3 regions of the Brevibacillus nitrificans genome follow, and region 3 is predicted to be linked to each of the others. Evidence: predicted binding sites of a transcription regulator. Region 3 holds the regulator's gene; each other region holds the start of a gene.
The links. Region 3 encodes CtsR, which represses protease genes until heat stress. Its sites were predicted from a motif close to ATGGTCAATAAAGGTCAAACA; they were not measured.
Positions count from the first base shown of each region.

Region 1 (4,200 bases), on a different contig from region 3:
TCCGAAGTAGACCATCTCTGGGTTTGCCGCAACGATTTGGTTGATCACTGCGCTGTAGTCTTTTTCGCCAGCTGTTACGCCTTCGAAGCCCAGGATTTGAACGCCGTCTTTCTCAAATTGCTTTTTCACTTCTTCAGCCAGACCTTGGCCGTATGCTTGCTTGTCATGCATCAGATAAGCTGTTTTAATATTCAGCTGATTTTTTGCGTAGATTGCTGCTTTGGATCCTTGTTGGTCGTCACGCGCGCAAATGCGGTGTACGATCTTTTTGCCTTGCTCGGTCAGGTCGGAGCCTGTTGCCGATGGAGATACCATTACCAGCTTTTCTTGATCGTATTGAGCAGCTGCCGTAATGGAAGCACCAGTAGTCGCATGTCCAACTACCCCTACTACGTCTGGGTTGGAAATCAGCATTTGTGCTACCGCTACCCCTTGTTTCGGGTCAGCCTGGTCGTCTTGAGCGGATAGCTGCACGTCGAAGCCCAGTTTCTTGAAGGCTTCCGCTTTCTCTTTCAGTGCGTACTCTGCACCAGCTTTTGCCGTGCTGCCATAGTCAGAATATTGGCCCGACATTGGTCCTACGACGCCGATTACCAGCTTTTCCAATGCGCCGCCTGCACTTGCACCGCCGCCGTTGCTTTGCTCCGATGTGCCGCTTTGTTGTGGAGCAGCACTTTGACCTCCACCACAGCCAGCCAAGAGTGAACCCAACGCAAACGTAGCTGCGAGAATTGACAGTGTCTTCTGTTTTTTCATAGCAAACATCCCCCTCTTTATTTACGAACAAACTATGAACTACTACTACATTGTAAAATAAATTAGAAAATTTGCAACTAAAATAACAATTTTTCTATTCCATATGAACGATGATTATATATTTAAATAGAAAAAGCCGCTTCCCGATAAGGAAACGGCTTCATTTGGAAAATACTTTCTATTCTTTGTATTTATGGGAATACGCTTTGCACATCACGTAAATGGCCACTGCCACAAAAACAATGATCATGACTACGCTGGCAATCGTGCTTCCTTGCATATCTGGTGCTCCTCTCCGTTGCACGTGCTTTGCCTCTATTATAGGGAAGCTCAGAGACGACTACAACGGAGGATTCCTCCAGAAACTTTCGTTGACTACGATTTCATTTCGATCGTCAGGCTGTAGGTAAGCTTTTTCGCATCGTAGCTGACTTTTGCTCCCAGCTCCTGGGCAATGAATACGAGCGGAACCAGAACCGCACCCGTCGTTACACGCGGTGCATACGGGACTCTCGTTTCCTTGCCGTTTTTATACGCAAACGTGCTGTTTTGGTACATGCGCAGCGCGTACTTGTTGTCTTTTGCCACCAGAAGCGATTTGCTCATCGTATCCCAAGCTGCCGAACCGCCCAAGGCAATGGCAAGCGTGCTGGAGTTCACGTAAGCCACCCCATTTTCCGTGACGATGTCCTGCGGGAAAGCAAGCTCCTTTCCGTTCAGGTTGACCTTGATTTTTTGCTGTTGGACCGGAGCCGACTGGGCAAAGGCAGCCGTTGCTGCTACACTGCCAGTCAAGAGCGCTGCTGTCAGGAAAAATGCCGAAAGCTTGCGAAGCATGGTAAACACCCCTCAATTGTTAATGAAATAAATTCCAAATTTGTAACTTCGACGACTGTTTTACGGAATCCTTTTTTCTACCACTCTTTTCCTATGCAGAAGAATCTTCATTCATGCCCACACTATGGACAATAACAATCATTTACCCAGTCAAATTTTTCTTGGTAGAAAAAAATATCCCGCGAACAAATGTTTTTGTGCACAAGCTGTGGATAAAACTGTGGATAACTTATAAACGTGAGGTACTTATGGCAGAAGAGCGTTATTTCTTGATTTTCCAGGAAGCAAGCGACGAGGAATGCCTGCTGACCATCCAGCCCTATCAGGACGAGCAGTCCTTGGCGGAAGCCATCAACCAGCTGCAGGCCAAACAAATCGACGAATACACGATCATTCACGGGAAAAAGATGACGGCGAAGCTGCGTCTTGCCGTGGAACTAAGCGAGGCAGAGGACGAAGAATAAATGTTTTCTTTGCTCAATAGGTTTAAGGGTAGGCAAGTTGGCAAACATGGTAGTGAGGGCTTGCAGTTAAGTGTTTGACCTTCATTGACCTTTTGTGTATGATATTCTTACAAAGAGAGGAGGAAGACTAGATGCACATGAATTTGATCCCTACTGTCATTGAACAGACCAACCGCGGTGAACGTGCTTATGATATTTATTCCCGCCTGCTCAAGGACCGCATCATCTTTCTGGGAACCCCCATTAACGATACGGTAGCGAACATTGTGGTGGCCCAGTTGTTGTTCCTTCAGGCAGAAGATCCAGACAAAGATATTTCTCTGTACATCAATAGCCCTGGCGGTTCCATTACAGCCGGTATGGCCATTTACGATACGATGAACTTCATCAAGCCTGCTGTCTCCACGATTTGTATCGGTATGGCAGCTTCGATGGGTGCCTTCTTGCTGGCAGCCGGTGAAAAAGGCAAGCGTTTTGCGCTTCCGAACAGCGAAGTAATGATCCACCAACCTTTGGGTGGCGCGCAAGGTCAAGCGAGCGACATCGAAATCGCTGCAAAACGTATTTTGAAAATGCGTGACCACTTGAATCAAATCCTTGCTGAGCGTACCGGCCAGCCTCTGGAGCGCATTCAGAAGGATACAGATCGCGACAACTTCCTCAGTGCTGCTGATGCAGTTGAATACGGACTGATCGATAAAGTGATCACTTCCGAGCCTTCTTCGAAAAAATAAGCTTTCCGAATGAAAAAACACCCGCCCGAGTGGCTGGGTGTTTTTCTTATAGGTTACGGTATGTAGGCGTATCCCGTACGTATAGCGTAGCTGTAATCAGGTCTGCCCTTTTCTTCTGCAATTCGGCTAGCCTGCTCCCAATCATAGGGAACCATGATTTGCTCCGCCCTCCAGCCATGCGTGGTTCGCCACAATATCGCGTATTTCGCATGTGGAGACAAGGACTCCATCGCGTGGGGATACGGCTCTTCCTCGTAATAAGCGGGAAAACCGACACTGCCCGGATTCATGACAAGCTTGCCATCTGGCAGCTGCACGCTCTTTGGCAGATGCGTATGCCCACAGACAATGACACGTTGGTCGAGGTGCTTGAGCTGCTCCACAACCGCTTGAAGCTCTCTGTTGGCTGCTCCGTTTTCCGTGACCTCCTCCAGCAGATACATATCATCTGAAAAAGGCGTTCCGTGGCAAAAGAGGATGTCTTCGTAGACCCACGTCTTCCGAAACGTACGGATCCATTCCAGGTGCGCATCGGTAAGCAACGGCTTCACTTGCTGAAATGTCAAGGACTCGCTTTGCTCCTCCAACAAAATCCGATCGCAATTTCCCATGATTGAAATGACATTCTGCTTGGCCATGAGTCTCTCTGCCGTCTCCAGAGGACATATCGGCCCAAATAGCACATCTCCCAGGTTTACAATCATATCAATTTCTCTCTTTTCCAGATCAGCCAGTACCGCATCCAGAGCAAATACGTTGCTATGCACGTCTGAGAGGATCGCAATCCCTTTTGCGGTCATGATTCGCTGGCCGCCTTTTTCACAGACTTCACCTCATAGAGAGCAGCTTCCGAACTTACGATATATTCAGGCTTCGGCTTTCCGAGATTCGCTTTGTGTCCAGCGATATGAGCGTCACTCTTCTCCCATTGCTTCCAGTGAGCCTCTGACTCCCAGCGGACGATCACCATGACCTCTTCGTCTCCACGACTGACCTTTTTTACGAGAACGGTCGAGTCAATGAAGCCTTCCTGCTTTTCGACTAGTCCCTCTCCACTGAATCGATCGACTACTTTATCTGCATTTCCTTCTGTTACAACCGTTTTTCGAACCTGTACAAACATGCCAATCCCCTCCCTATGTATCTTCTTACTGAAAAGTATATTTGACCCTATTTTTCATTGTCAAATGACTGCCAGTTGATAGTAGCGAAAAAAACCGAGCGCATGGGATTTTTCTCCACTGAACGCCCGGTTTGTCTACTGGTCACAGATCTCGTTTTTCCTCCAGCTGACCTACTTGTACTCTCAAGCTGCTGGCAGGATTTCGTTCGGTATGGATGCGAGCCGTTTGCGTTGACTCATCCAGCTCGTCAATCCATACGGAATCTCCCTTGTAGTGCACCACGAT
Region 1 is NZ_RHHU01000028.1:7,445-11,644, reverse strand. It holds gene EDM59_RS29955 (branched-chain amino acid ABC transporter substrate-binding protein) at 1-756, opposite strand, end outside; gene EDM59_RS29950 (copper amine oxidase N-terminal domain-containing protein) at 1,132-1,593, opposite strand; gene EDM59_RS29945 (hypothetical protein) at 1,842-2,057, shown strand; gene clpP (ATP-dependent Clp endopeptidase proteolytic subunit ClpP) at 2,195-2,791, shown strand; gene EDM59_RS29935 (metallophosphoesterase family protein) at 2,845-3,591, opposite strand; gene EDM59_RS29930 (antibiotic biosynthesis monooxygenase) at 3,588-3,914, opposite strand; gene EDM59_RS29925 (H-type small acid-soluble spore protein) at 4,057-4,200, opposite strand, start outside.
Region 1: a site for CtsR is predicted at 2,129-2,149, ahead of clpP (ATP-dependent Clp endopeptidase proteolytic subunit ClpP). Genes of this name have one in related genera too.

Region 2 (4,200 bases), on a different contig from region 3:
ATGTTCGATAGGCACAAACAAAAAATACGCACTTCCTACGACCGCAGGGCAAGGCTTTTGACAGATTCGCTGATTCGCGAGCAGGCAAGGACGGATGGCCTGTTTCGCTTTCCTATGATGAAGCATCCCGGCATTCATACGCATCTCGTCCTGAATGAGCGGTTATCCGTCCCTCGCCTCGTTCCTGTCCTGAAAAAGCAGTTCATTCTGATCGAATCCATAGACAGGCATTACTTGTCAGACTTTCCCCGCGACAACATCCTCAAGTTAAACGCCTCTACGGTAAAGGAAGAGCGGATCGAGCAGGCAGTCGAGCAGCTGGTCGAAGTGCTGAGCAAAGCTCAGCGGTAAATCCGTTTTCTCTGTGTACGAAAAAAAGAGGATTCGCTTCATCGCGAATCCTCGGTCATGCATCAGCCGCTTGCTATTATTCGGTTCCCTTCGTCACTTTGATTTCACCATCCACGACATCGACGCTGATCCGGGAAATTTGCTCTTCCTCCATCACCAGATCCGCAATGCCGTCCTCGACGTACTGCTGGATGACCCTGCGCAGCGGTCTTGCCCCGAATGTCGGGTGATAGCCTTTGTCCGCCAGCATGGCTTTGGCTTCCGCGGAGATCGTCATTTCCATTCCTTGGTCGCTCAGATTCTCCATGACATCCTGCAGCAAGACATCCACGATCTTCACCAGATCTTCTTTTTGCAGATGGTTGAAGGCGATAATACCGTCAAAGCGGTTGAGGAACTCCGGCCGGAAGTAAGCGCCCAGCGAGTCCAGTACGGACACAGGCTCAGGCGTTTTAGCACCAAAGCCCACGGAAATTTTCCGCTCGCTTACCCCCGCATTGCTCGTCGCAATAATCACTGTGTCTTTGAAAGTGACGGTGCGGCCCTGGCTATCCGTCAAACGACCATCCTCCAGAATTTGCAGGAACATGTTCTGAACGTCAGGATGCGCCTTTTCGATCTCATCCAGCAAGATGATGCTGTACGGATTGCGGCGTACGCGCTCTGTCAGCTGTCCCGCCTCTTCGTGACCGACGTAGCCAGGAGGAGAACCGATCAGTTTGGACACCGAATGCTTCTCCATGTACTCGCTCATGTCCAAGCGGATCATCGAATCGCGCGTACCGAACAGCTCTTCTGCCAATGCTTTGGTCAGCTCGGTCTTCCCTACGCCTGTCGGTCCGACAAACAGGAAGGACGCAATCGGTCTGTGTTTTGGTTTCAGTCCGGCACGGCTGCGGCGAATCGCTTTGCCTACCTGTGTCACGGCTTCGTTTTGACCAATGACTTTGCGTTCCAGATTCTCCACCAGATGCTTCATTTTCGTCTGCTCATCGCTCTGCAGCTTCTTCACAGGAATCCCTGTTTTTTGCTCAATGATTTCCTGGATATCCTCGATGGAAACGACTGCATGGTGCTCGGTACTGTCTTTCGTATCGAGTGCAGCGAGAATTTTCGCTTCTTCATCGCGCAGCTTTGCCGCACGCTCGTAATCTTCCGCTTTCGTGGCATCCTGTTTTTCGACGCCGATGGCTTTCAAGCGTGCTCTCATTTCCTCTGTATCATTCGCAGAGGAGCGCAGATTCAGCTTCGAGCCTGCTTCATCCAGCAAATCGATGGCTTTGTCGGGGAGAAAACGATCCTGGATATAGCGGTGCGAGTATTCCACACACGCCCGCAGTACATCGTCCGGATACGACACCAGGTGATAAGACTCGTATTTCGCACGCAGTCCCTTCAAAATCTCCAATGCTTCTTCCGTTGTAGGCTCTTTGACCATAACCGGCTGGAAACGGCGCTCCAGAGCTGCATCCTTTTCGATGACGCGATATTCTTTGAGCGTGGTTGCCCCGATGACTTGCAGCTCGCCACGTGCCAGAGCCGGCTTCAGGATATTCCCTGCATCCATCGAGCCTTCTGCGGAGCCGGCTCCGACCAAGAGATGCAGCTCATCGATAAACAGAATGACATTTTCACGCTGTGTCAGCTCTGCAATGATCTGTTTCATTTTTTCTTCAAACTGGCCACGAATACCCGTGCCCGCTACGAGAGACGCTACATCTAACGTATAGACGATTTTCCCGCGCAGCTTGGTTGGGACATTTCCCTCAACGATTCGCAGGGCCAGGCCCTCTGCAATAGCAGTCTTACCGACACCGGGCTCCCCGATCAAGACCGGGTTGTTCTTGCCGCGACGGTTCAATATCTCGATGACACGCTCAATCTCGCTATCCCGCCCGATCACCGGATCAATGAGACCAGCACGAGCGGCATCATTCAGATTGCGCCCCATCTTGTCGAGGATTCCTCCACGTCCGCGGTCGCTTGCTGCCGCGTTTGCAGAAGAGGCATTTCCTGCTCCCGGATTCATAGACGATGCTTTCGCAAAGTTTTGCAGGAAATCATCCAGCCCGGAGAAGGAAGAAAAAGGACCAAAATTCATGCCGAGCCCAATCTTGTTTGACATTTTCGCATGACATTCGTTGCACAAATGATACTTTTGCTGCTTCCCTTGAACCTGTATATTCACAAACACATTTGCATTTCGTTGTTGGCATACTTCACACTGCATAAATCTTACCCCCTATACAGCGAATAGTTGTAGTGACAATAGCTTTCTCCCGCTTGATTGCAGGATGCGACGGTCAATCGCCATTGAATGTTTGACCTTTATTGACCTTCGATGTCTTTATTATAATTTGACCTTCTTTGACTTTCAAGAAGAAATGAATAGGAACTTTTTACATGTATTGATTCGCTTCCTATCCCTTCCTATAATAGTCATGAGATGAGATGAGTTAAGTCAGGGGGCATTATCATTTGAATACACTCGCATACGGACTTCTTGGACTAGTTGCTCGAACACCTAGCTCCGGCTATGATCTAATGCTCCAGCTTCAGCCATACTGGCAAGCCAAGCACAGTCAGATTTACCCGCTTCTCGCAAAGCTAGAACAAGAAGGGTACATGCAATTTACCCGCGTCCACCAGACAGATCGGCCAGATAAAAAAGTGTATTCCATAACCGAAAAGGGAGAAATCGCTTTAAAATTATGGCTGGCTGAACCTCCTGCCGAACCGGTTACCCGCGATGAAATGGTATTGAAAGCGTATTGCTTGCAGCTTACTGATGCCAAATCTGCACGAGCCTTGTTCACGAGTCGGATCGAACAATGCAAGGAACATATGCAAATGTATGAGCATGTCATGAACGAGATGGAACAGCAATCAGATGGACATCCAGACGATCCGAACCATCCTTCTTTCAGTGATTACATATTGCTCTCGTGGGGTGTCCGCCGCATGAAGGAAGATGTGAAATGGTGTGAGTGGGTTCTCGAATTGCTGGAGAAACGAAAAGACTAATCGAGCAGACTACAAGAAGCCAACATTCCCATGTGGACTGTTGGTTTTTTTCTCGTTGTGGACATCCTAGTTAAATATGTTCATGAACCTAACCGAGTAAGGGGGTGCCCTGTTGAATCAGCCAAAACTGGTTCACTTCAGCGATAAGGACTTGGATGGGGAGTCTTGTTTCCTCCTCAGCCGCCTCGCCTTTCCTTCCCGAGAGATGGACCTGCGCGGAGTGACACCTTACACCGTCAATCAGGAAGTCCAAAGATTTCTGGAAGAAGAGCTATCCCGCGAAATGGATGTCGTCATTACGGATGTCAGCGTCAACGAAGAGGTAGCCGCGCTCATACAGAAAAAAGTCAAGCAAGGGCATTCCCTTCGATTAATCGATCATCACCCGACTGCATTGCCCTTGGCTGCCAGCTATGATTGGGCAAACGTAATCATCGAGGACTCGGGGAAAAAGACCTCGGCAACCAGTCTCTACTATGCCTATCTGGTCAACCAAGGCCTTCTGGCTCCGTCTGGCGTTCTTAGCGACTATGTCGAGCTGGTACGCTCGTTTGATACGTGGGATTGGGATGCGTCAGGAAATATACGTGCCAATCAGCTGAACCTTTTGTTTTACATGGTCGAGAGAAATGTCTTTGTTCAAGATGTGATCAGCCGTTTACGCGAGGATGGCCCCGATCAGGACCAATTCGTATTCAATGAAGTAGAGTCTGTGCTCATTTACACCGAGGAAAAAAGAATGGATGAGTTCGAACAAAAAAAGCTGAAGCAAATGAAGCATGTGGAGGTAGAAATCGATTTGGCAAAGACGCGGACCTTTCAGGT
Region 2 is NZ_RHHU01000017.1:125,202-129,401, reverse strand. It holds gene EDM59_RS23865 (aminotransferase-like domain-containing protein) at 1-351, shown strand, start outside; gene EDM59_RS23860 (ATP-dependent Clp protease ATP-binding subunit) at 428-2,581, opposite strand; gene EDM59_RS23855 (PadR family transcriptional regulator) at 2,830-3,375, shown strand; gene EDM59_RS23850 (DHH family phosphoesterase) at 3,488-4,200, shown strand, end outside.
Region 2: a site for CtsR is predicted at 2,670-2,690, ahead of EDM59_RS23860 (ATP-dependent Clp protease ATP-binding subunit). Genes of this name have one in related genera too.

Region 3 (4,200 bases):
GATTTTTTGATATGAACGTACTTATGAATAAACTGTTGGCAAACAAGCTGAAGAAGTTGATAAACAGCGTTCAGCCTGACGCATTTATTGCCACGCATCCGTTTGCCAGTTGTATGCTGTCGGTGTTAAAGGGAAGAAATGACTGGAAAGAGCCGATATACACGATTATTACGGACTACACGATTCATCCGTCCTGGATTAATCATCACATTAACTACTATTTCATCGGTCATGAGCAGCTGTACTATTTGGTGGACCTGTATCGACAGGATCATCAAAAATTCATCCCCATGGGTATCCCGATCATGCGCAAGTTTCGATTACCCTTGGACACGGAACAGATCCGAAATAAGCTGAAGCTGAGCCCGGAGCAAAAGAGCATTATTCTCTCAGGCGGTGGCTTGGGGCTAGGCTCCATGGAAAAAGTCCTCGACGGCTTGGAAGAAATCGATCTTCCGATTAAAGCCTTTATTTTGACTGGTACCAATGATAAGCTGTATCGAAAGGTCACAAATCGAACCTATCGTCATGAGGTAGTCCCCCTAAAGTTTGTAAACAACTTTCACGAATATTTGGAGACGGCAGACCTGATCGTAACAAAATCGGGTGGACTGACTTCGGCGGAAGTAATGAGCAAACGGGTTCCGATGATCATCTACAACCCGCTGCCAGGGCAGGAAGAGCGCAACAGCCACTTCCTGTTAAATAACGGTTGCGCAGTCCACGCGAACTTGTCCGAGCAGCTCATTTACTTTATTGAAGAGCTATTGCACAGTCCTTCCAAAGTGGATTACATGAAAAGAATGGCACATAAGATATCGAAGCCGGATGCTGCTCAGCGGATAGCTGAATTCATTCGCGACGATATGAAAATGCTGGAGCAAGACGAGCAGATCCCATGAATCGATGAGCTCGTGCACATGATCAGAAGGATGAGGAGGAAAACATGAGCATCCCCTATGCGGTCCTGTTTGATATGGATGGAACCTTGCTGCAAACCGAAAGGCTCTCGACACCTGCCTTTCAGCGAACGTTCGAGCAGCTACGACAAAACGGTTTGTGGGACGGACCTACGCCAGACAAAAGTGAGCTCATCAATATTTTAGGCATGACGATTGATCAAGTATGGAAAAAACTGCTGCCAGGTGCGAGTGAAGAGGCGATTCAAGCAGCAGATACGTTTTTGATAAAAAATGAAATTCAACTCATTCACGAGAGAGTAACGGATCTGTACCCAGGCGTGTTCGAAACCCTCCGTGATCTGCATGCGAAAGGCGTAGCGCTGTTTATTGCAAGCAATGGGCAGGAGGAGTACATTGATGCTCTTTGTGAAGAGTACGGATTAAAGCCATTTTTGACAGATCTGTATTCGGCAGGGCGTTTCCGTACACGTTCCAAAAACGATCTGGTGGCAAAATTGATTACCGATTATCAGGTGCAAAAAGCGGTTATGGTCGGAGATCGTCACTCGGATGTAGAAGCGGGTACGTCAAATGGACTTTTTACTATCGGCTGCGACTTTGGCTTTGCCAATCCAGGTGAACTGGATGGAGCCGATGTGATCATCACAAAATTCCCCCAAATCCTTGATCATTTGCCAGAACTCGACACCGTCAGGCAAAGTCAAACATAAACCATTCCGATGCGGAGTGGTTTTTTTGTATGGTTTCAAGCGTCCCCATTTTGCCCACAATAGAAAGTGTATTCACCACTTGCAAGCGTCAAGTAAACCCATTATAATTAAAGTCAAAGATAGTCAAAGTCAATAGTCAAACACAACGAGAAGAGGAGGCGATGACTTGCGTAACATCTCTGACATCATTGAACATCACTTGAAAAGCATCATAACGGAGAGTCCCAATGGTTTGATCGAGATTCAGCGTAGTGAGCTAGCCGACCTTTTTCAATGTGTTCCGTCTCAGATCAACTACGTCATCAATACCCGATTTACCGTTCAAAAAGGGTATATTGTGGAAAGCAAGCGTGGCGGCGGTGGATACATCCGTATTCGCAAAGTGCAGATCGTCAGCAAAGCGCGCTTGCAGGAACTTTTGACCGAGGAGCTGATTGGAGAGGCTATCACACAAAGTGTGGGAAATGCTATCGTAGAGCGCTTGTTAGAGGAAGGCTTGGTCAATCTAAGGGAAGCTACCCTGATGAAAATTGCCACTTCCCGATCTGTCTTAACCGTGGATACGGAATTGCGAGATCGTTTGCGGGCAAATATTTTAAAGCAAATGATCGCAGCTATTTTGCTGAAGTAAACGAAACACGTGCTAGGAGGGATGATGTGATGAACTGTGAGGAATGCGGAAAACGACCGGCGACACTTCATCTGACGAAAATCGTCAATGGCGAAAAAACCGAATACCATATTTGTGAGCACTGTGCTCAGGAAAAAGGGGACGTCTTTACCGGCTTTCACAATTTCAGCATCAACAATCTCCTTTCCGGACTTCTAAAATTCGACCCGATGCAAAAAGGCATGAAGGAGTCGACTACAAACAAACCACTCCGGTGTGAAACCTGCGGACTCACCTATGCCCAATTCAGCAAGAGTGGGCGCTTTGGCTGCAGCGATTGCTACACCTTCCTAGGAGATCGACTGGATCCCCTGTTCAGACGGATTCATGGCAATACGCAGCACATCGGAAAAGTGCCGGAGAGAACAGGTGGCAAGCTGAAAATCCGCAAAGAGCTGGAGCAGTTAAAGCAAGCCTTGCAGACGCATGTGGCGAGCGAGGAATTTGAAAAAGCTGCAGAAATGCGGGACCGAATTCGTGCTTTGGAACAAAAGATGGCCCAATCGTAACAAGGGGAGGTTAGCTGGATGTCGCAACAGCAGTTTATGCAGAACCCGTGGAGCAATTGGATGAAAGGGGAAGGACCTGATTCCGATATCGTCATCAGCACACGGTTACGCATCGCCCGTAACCTGCGCCAGCACCCTTTTCCGTTGCTTGCGACTGATTCCCAAGGGGAGGAAGTAGTAAGAAAGGTAACGGAAGTAGCCGAGTCGGATGCCATGCGCAAACGACACCATCTGCAAGTGCTTCAAATGGATCAGGTTAACCCGCTGGAAAAACGGGTACTGGTGGAGAAGCATCTGATCAGTCCGCATCTGGCCGAGGAGTCTCGGAAGGGTGCTGTGCTGCTTAGCACAGATGAGTCCGTCAGCATCATGGTAAATGAAGAGGATCATATTCGGATTCAAGTTCTGTTGCCGGGATTTCGTTTAAACGAAGCCTGGGAAATCGGGACCAAAATAGATGATATTTTCGAGAAGAATTTGAACTACGCTTTTGATGAGACCAGAGGATACTTAACGAGCTGCCCGACAAACGTCGGTACGGGGATTCGCGCCTCCGTCATGCTCCACCTCCCCGCCTTGGTGATGACCCAGCAGATCAGCCGAATTTTACAAGCAATTAATCAAGTTGGTCTGGTGGTACGAGGAATTTATGGGGAAGGCAGCGAAGCTTTAGGAAACCTGTTTCAATTATCCAATCAGGTGACGCTGGGAATGTCGGAGTCTGACATCCTCTCCAACCTGTACGGAGTAGCGAGACAGATTATTGAACAAGAGCGCGTGGCACGAACATACTTACTTGAGCATACCCGTGTATCCCTGGAGGATCGCATTTTCCGTTCGTACGGCATCCTGATGTACGCACGCACGGTGGAATCCAAGGAAGCAGCCCAGCGCCTATCCGATGTTCGTTTAGGTATTGACCTGGGAGTGATTCCAGACGTATCGCCATTAGTGCTAAATGAACTGCTTGTCACGACCCAGCCGGGATTCCTGCAGCAGCACGCCGGTCAAAAGCTAACCCCTGATCAGCGTGATGAACGCAGAGCCCGATTAATACGGGAGCGCATAACGGACAGACAGGAGCACAGCGGCTGATCAAAGCAACAGCAACACGCAACAGTTAACCCATAGAGAATAAACACGGTTACCTTGGAGGTGTACGATATGATGTTTGGACGTTTTACGGAACGAGCACAAAAAGTATTGGCGCTTGCCCTAGAAGAAGCAGTGCGTCTCGGTCACAAAGATATTGGGACAGAGCACGTACTGCTGGGTTTGATTCGGGAAGGTGAAGGGATTGCAGCGAAAGCTCTTCAATCGCTGGGACTTGGTCTCGATAAAATCCAAAGTGAAGTGGAATCGTTGATCGGACGCGGTACGGAGCAGTC
Region 3 is NZ_RHHU01000022.1:59,296-63,495, reverse strand. It holds gene EDM59_RS28840 (MGDG synthase family glycosyltransferase) at 1-902, shown strand, start outside; gene EDM59_RS28835 (HAD family hydrolase) at 947-1,633, shown strand; gene EDM59_RS28830 (CtsR family transcriptional regulator) at 1,800-2,264, shown strand; gene mcsA (protein-arginine kinase activator protein McsA) at 2,294-2,812, shown strand; gene mcsB (protein-arginine kinase McsB) at 2,831-3,907, shown strand; gene EDM59_RS28815 (ATP-dependent Clp protease ATP-binding subunit) at 3,977-4,200, shown strand, end outside.